2 linked regions of the Rudanella lutea DSM 19387 genome follow. The protein of the gene in region 1 interacts with the protein of each later gene in a pairwise test. Links are inferred from orthologs where the notes say so. Each region holds a gene or a part of one and is shown in the gene's direction. Other genes may lie near its edges.

Region 1 (3,312 bases):
TTGTGCTTCGACGGCTGCAACGTAAGCGGTCAAAAGTAGTAACTTTGCCAAAATCAATGGCGAAAGAGTGAAAGAGCAAATGAGCGACTTTTATCACTCTTTCGCTCTTTCACTCTTTCGTTTTTCATTCATGTCACTGAAACAACAGATCGACGCCGATATCAAGCAGGCCATGCTGGCCAAAGAAGCCGATAAACTGCGGGCTCTCCGCGCTATTAAATCCCTTATTCTGCTCGAAGAAACCAAAGAGGGCGCGGGCGACGGCCTGAAACCCGAAGACGAGCTGAAGCTGCTGACCAAAGCCGTGAAGCAGCGCAAAGACTCGGCGGATATTTTCCGGCAACAAGGCCGCGCGGATTTGCTCGCCACCGAAGAAGCCGAAATCGCGGTGATCGAAAAGTACCTGCCCAAGCAACTGACCGAAGACGAACTCCGGGCCAGGCTTCAGGACATTATCGGCCGCGTGGGTGCCTCGGCCCCCTCAGACATGGGTAAAGTAATGGGGGTAGCCACCAAAGAACTGGCCGGTATAGCCGAAGGAAAGGCGATTTCGGCTATGGTGAAGTCACTACTGCAATAAACAACGAACAGCTAACAACGAACAATAAACAACGAACAGCCCTTATGCACTGTTCGTTGTTTATTGTTCATTGCTATGAAGACCCTCGACATTCTGATTCTGATTCCACTGATTTGGGGTGCCTGGAACGGGTACCGCAAGGGGCTGCTGGTCGAGGTGGTGGCCGTAATTGCCTTTGTGGTGGCAATGGTGGTCGGGCTTAAGTTTCTGAGCTTCGGCATCGACCTGCTTGCCCCGTATATCAGCCGCGAGCTGGCCCGCAAATTTTTGCCGTGGCTCGGCTTCTCCATTATCTTCTTCCCGGTTGTCTTTATGGTCAACCGGATGGGCTACTCGCTGCGCCAATCGCTCCGGCAAACGTTGCTCGGCAGTTTCGATCGGTTTGCCGGAGCCGCTGTTGGCATCTTTACGTGGGTGTTTGGAATTAGTGTGATGCTCTGGTTGTTCAGCTATATGGGCGTGCAAATGCCCCCCCAACAAACCAAAGACACGTATTTATATCCCCTTATTCGGCCGGTAGCCCCCAAAGTGATGGACGTAGCCGCCGTGTGGGTTCCTAAAGGCCTCGAAGCGGGAAAAAAAATTAGTGAAAGAGTGAAAGAGTAAACGTTTGACTCAAGAACAGTCCCTTATTCGCTCTTTCACTCTCTCACTCTTTCTTCATGAAACAAGACATCCGCAAACTCACCCCTACGCAAATCAAAGACTGGTTTGTGCAAAACGGCGAGCAGGGCTTTCGGGCCAAACAGGTACACGAATGGCTCTGGAAAAAGTCGGCGCACTCGTTTGGGCAGATGAGCAACCTGTCGGTGCCTTTGCGCGAGAAGCTCGAAATGGCATTTGAAATCCGGCCTTTGTCAGTTGCTACCGAACAACGCAGTAACGACGGCACCATCAAATCATCGTTTCGGTTGTTCGACGGCAACCTGGTGGAAGGAGTGCTGATTCCGGCTTTGCGCAACGACGACACCCTTCAGGACCGTGAGCGCACCGACGCAACGGGCGGCCCGCGCATGACCGCCTGTGTGTCGAGTCAGGTCGGGTGCTCGCTCACGTGCAAGTTTTGCGCAACGGGTTACATGGACCGTAAACGAAACCTCGACGCAGCCGAGATTTACGATCAGGTGGTGGCCATTGACCGGCAGGCTAAGGCCAACTACGAGGCTCCGCTTACCAACATTGTGTACATGGGCATGGGCGAGCCTTTGCTGAACTACAAAAACGTGCTCGAATCCGTCGATCGGATAACCTCGCCCGATGGGCTGGGTATGTCGGCGAAGCGGATTACGGTATCGACGGCTGGTATTGCGAAGATGATCAAACAACTGGGCGACGATCAGGTGAAGTTTAACCTGGCCCTGTCGTTACACGCGGCCAACGACGTAAAGCGGAACCAGATTATGCCCATCAACGAGAGCAACTCGCTCAAGAACCTGGCCGAATCGCTCAATTACTTCTACCGCAAAACGGGTACGCGCGTCACGTTTGAATACATCGTTTTTTACAACTTCAACGATACCCTGCAAGACGCTAAAGAGTTGTGGGAGTTTACGAAGCGGGTGCCGGCCAAGATTAACATCATTGAGTACAACCCAATTGCGGAGGCCAATTTCACCAATACCGATCCACAAACGCTCGACAAGTTTGCCGGTTTTCTCGACGCAAAGGGCGTAACGGTCAATATTCGCCGGAGCCGGGGTAAAGATATTGATGCCGCCTGCGGGCAGCTGGCGGGGAAAGAGAAGTAAGCCGACTACTCCTTACTTCCCACCCAATCCGGCACGTCCTGTTCGATGGCCGCTCGTACTTTGGCCACAATATCATCGACTGAGTCGTTGGGGTCGATCTGAAGCGGGGGCTTAATCCGCACTGTCAACAGGGTGTTGCGCTTCTTAAACCGGAGCCCCTTTTTATCGAACGCCCGCCGAAACCCGTTGATCACGATAGGCACTACAATGGGCTGATTCTGCATAATCATGTGGGCCGTGCCCTTGCGTACAGGGGCATACGGGCTGGTGGTCCCCTGCGGGAAACTCACCACCCAGCCGTGGGCAAGTGCCTTACCGACCTTCTCACCCGCGGAGGTATCTACCTCCCGTTTAACATCGCGCCCATCGGCCCGCCACGACCGCTCTACCGTGATCGCTCCGCCCATGCTGAACAGACGGGCCAGAACCCCCTTTTTCATCGTTTCCGAAGCAGCCACGTAATAGTTACGGGCTCGTGGGCCAAACAGGTACATGGGCGGCAGCAGGGTATTTTTGAAGCCCCATTTCACCGAACAGAAGATGTGGAAGAAGGCAATAACGTCGGCAAAGTAGGTCTGGTGATTGGACAGGAATAGCACGTTATTAATCGGTAGGTTCTCGATATTTTCCGTCCCCTCAATCTCAATTCGGTTTACTACCGTGTACCGCGCGTAGGTAAACCAACCAATGGTTCCGATCAGGATTCGTTTCACCAACAGTGAATTACCAAACGGATCGCACTCAAACAGGCCCAGCACATCGAGCAGGGCAAGCGGCTTGGGTAAATAACTGAATTTGGTTGGCTTAACGTATTTCATCATCAATGGGCTGTCGCGTAAAGTGTAAATATACAAGCCCTGTACATTGTTTGTGAACGGGCTTGTATCGCACAAAGACAGAAAAAAAATTTCCTACCCGGTTAATCCTTTTCGCACGGCGCTCGTCAAAGAACCAGAAACAGCCAGAAACACCCGGCCAAACGAA
Region 2 (3,287 bases), 280 kb from region 1 along the record:
GTCGGTGCTGGCGTCGGGAATGGCTGTGCTGACCGAAGACGAAAAGCAGGCTGGCGTGGCGCTGGTCGACATTGGTGGCGGCACAACGGATATTGCTATTTATCACCGCAATGTGTTGCGGTATATTTCGATTTTACCGTGGGCCGGCAACAGCCTGACGAACGATATTGAACAAGGGTGCAAGGTATTGAGCAACCATGCCGAGCAGATCAAAGTACAGTTTGGGAATGCTAACCCGACCGATAGCCGCCTGAACGAGGTAGTTTCGGTGCCGGGGTTGGTCAATCGCAAACATAAGGATGTGCTGCTGCGGAATGTGTCGCTCATCATGGAAGATCGGCTGAAGGAGATTGCGGCATTGGTACAGGCCGAAATTCTGCGGTCAGGTTTTGAGCATAAACTGCTGGCGGGTATTGTTCTGACGGGAGGAACCGCATCGACGCCCAACATCGAGGCCATTTTTAAGCGGGTCACGGGGATGGATGTACGCGTGGGTTACCCCGAGTGGCTGGAGCACAACGGCCGGGCTGATCTGGTGAGCGATCCGGCATACGCAACGGCATTGGGCTTGGTTTGGGCTGGTTTCCGGCAGGTCGATGAGCGAGTAAGCTTTATCAGCGACCCCGCCCGGACCTCTGAAGCCCCCAAAGCCAGTACTCCACCAACGGCCAAACAACCGTACCGGCCTGCTGCAGAGCCCGAAGAGGCCCCCAAAGAAGGCTGGTTCGCCAAACTTAAACGGATCTTTTCAAGTGATGATTTCATTGAAAAGAAGGACACCTATTAACTTGTACCTCATACCAGAACGACTGACACCCTATGAACACGATGCTTGATCACGGATACGCTTACGAAATTCCGGACGAAAACGGCCCGATCATCAAGGTCATTGGTGTGGGTGGTGCGGGCGGCAATGCCGTTAAGCACATGTGGAAAATGGGCGTTAAAGACGTCAGTTTTGCCGTTTGCAATACTGACCGGCAGGCACTGATGGCCTCTCCTGTTCCGACTAAGCTTCAGTTGGGCGACGGACTGGGGGCTGGTACAGAGGCCGAAGCCGGTGAGAAAGCCGCCCGCGATGGAATCGACGAGATTCGTAACCTGCTGGCTGCACCAACCAAAATGGTCTTTATCACGGCCGGTATGGGCGGTGGTACGGGTACGGGGGCTGCACCGGTTGTGGCCGAAGTGGCGCGTGAACTGAAGCTGCTGACCGTGGCTGTTGTAACGGCACCGTATTGGTACGAAGGCACTGAAAAGAAAGAACAGGCCATGAAAGGCATCGAGCGGCTCAAAGAAAGCTGCGATACGGTGCTGGTGGTACTGAATGATAAACTGGCCGAGCTTTATGGCGATCTCGACTGGACCGAAGCCTATGGTCATGCCGATAACGTGCTGGCTAATGCGGTGAAAAGTATTGCCGAGATCATCACCACTCAGGGGGATATCAACGCCGACTTTGCCGACGTGAAGAAGGTGTTGAGCAATGCCGGTCAGTCGGTGATGGGGTCGGCCGAAGCAGACGGTGAAAACCGGGCGCTGTCGGCCATTGAAGCTGCCCTCAATTCGCCTTTGTTGAACGATCGTGACATTCGCGGGGCCAAAAAAGTCCTGCTGACGATTGCCTCAAGCAAAGAACACGCCATGAAAATGAACGAGATGACCATCATCTCGAAGTACGTGGCCGAGAAAATCCAGGCCGAGGCCAAAATGGTGAAAGTTGGTGCCATTGTGGACAAGACTCTGGGCTCTAAGTTGCGGGTCACGATTATTGCCGCTGGCTTTGAGCCAATCAATGACATTGGGCAGATTTTGACGCCCAATGGCATAACCCCCAGCGAGAACGTAGACGACAAAAAGACAGATGCCCGAGACGAAAAGACGACAGTAGCAACCCGCGACGAGGAGCCTGTGGCAGAGGCCCCAATTGAACTGGGGGGCGCTGAGTCGGAGAAACTGGTATTGGCCGCCATTGAAGAGGAAGCGAACGAAAAGGCGCTCCCCGGCGTGTTTGAAGACCAGATTCCAACTCGCTCGGTGAACGTGGGTGCTGATGTGATTGTGGTGCCCGGCCGGGGCGACCGGATGCCGCAGACGCACAAAATCACGCCTGAGGTGTTGATTGAAGTGCACAACGCTGGCGACAATGAGCATATCCAGCGGATGATCGACGATTTTTATAATAACCGGATTCCCGAGCGTGATCTCGAAACACCGGCTTACCTGCGTCATAAAATTGCCTTGTACGACATGCAGCTGATCCCGGAAGGGGAGCTGGTGCGGTACCGGTTGGGCGACTAAGACGACTAACATACCTCCTGAGCCCGCTCGAATAACTTCGAGCGGGCTTTTTCGTGTAGATGGGTCATTCATTCGGGGTGGGGCTGCGTCTATCACGACCTTTAGACAAGTTATCCAAAGCAGAACCTACGTAAATGAATGCCGCCGAGGTAAAGAGACAACTCATGGCCCTGCAACAGCCTGAACGAGCGTCGTTTGTGGCCCGGTATTTCCAGACTGGGCCGGGCCAATACGCCGAGGGCGACCAGTTTCTGGGGTTATCCATGCCGCAACAACATGCTATAGCACGCCAATTCCGTCAGTTGCCTATGGAGCAAACGGAACAACTGGTGCGCGATAGCTACCATGAATGCCGGATGGTTGGGTTGCTGATATGGGTTCAACAAAGCCGAAAAGGTGGCCCCGTGGCTCAAACCGAAATTCTGGAACGGTATCTGGCGAGCGTGGCATGGGTAAACAACTGGGATCTGGTCGATTCGAGCTGTCCGGCTATTGTGGGAGAGGCCTTGCTGAACGAAGACCGATCGTTATTATACACCCTGGCCGACACCGGGCATCTCTGGAGCCAACGGATAGCGATGGTTTCCACGCTGGCGTTTATCCGAAAAGGGCAACTCACCGACACCTTCGCCCTGGCCGAACGAATGGCCAGCCACCGCCATGATCTGATCCATAAAGCAATCGGCTGGATGCTGCGCGAAGCTGGTAAACGGAACCCCGAAGCCCTCGAAGAGTTTCTGCACGATCATATCCGGCAATTGCCCCGCACCAGTCTGCGGTATGCCATTGAGCGGTTCGAGCCGGGGAAGCGGCAGTATTATCTGATGCTTTGAGACATAGCTACCAGGCTGCGTGGGGTGGCTTGGGTAGTCTCTACAATCACTCTTTCGGCGATTCGCTCTTTCGCTCTTAAGAAAAGCGTATCTTTGTCGCCCCGGAACGATTCAACTACCGAAATCAATGTCTTGGTTTATACGCAAAGATAA

Evidence for each region.
Region 2: the proteins of rlmN (region 1) and ftsZ interact in binary tests that used the Escherichia coli proteins (3 or more experiments, as listed by UniProt). The link is inferred for Rudanella lutea DSM 19387 from one-to-one orthologs.

Annotation. Positions count from the first base shown.
Region 1 is NZ_KB913013.1:3,657,799-3,661,110, reverse strand. The notes cover bases 300-3,285. They hold rlmN (dual-specificity RNA methyltransferase RlmN), read left to right. Parts: upstream 300-1,242; coding sequence 1,243-2,328; downstream 2,329-3,285. Other genes in these bases: RUDLU_RS0115115 (lysophospholipid acyltransferase family protein), read right to left, coding at 2,334-3,146; RUDLU_RS0115125 (CvpA family protein), read left to right, coding at 656-1,186; RUDLU_RS0115130 (GatB/YqeY domain-containing protein), read left to right, coding at 300-580. Outside these bases: more of RUDLU_RS0115130, read left to right, coding at 131-299.
Region 2 is NZ_KB913013.1:3,374,259-3,377,545, forward strand. The notes cover bases 100-3,060. They hold ftsZ (cell division protein FtsZ), read left to right. Parts: upstream 100-819; coding sequence 820-2,301; downstream 2,302-3,060. Other genes in these bases: ftsA (cell division protein FtsA), read left to right, coding at 100-787; RUDLU_RS0113865 (DNA alkylation repair protein), read left to right, coding at 2,436-3,060. In the rest of the region: more of ftsA, read left to right, coding at 1-99; more of RUDLU_RS0113865, read left to right, coding at 3,061-3,134; accD (acetyl-CoA carboxylase, carboxyltransferase subunit beta), read left to right, coding at 3,262-3,287. UniProt on the Escherichia coli protein: Essential cell division protein that forms a contractile ring structure (Z ring) at the future cell division site. The regulation of the ring assembly controls the timing and the location of cell division.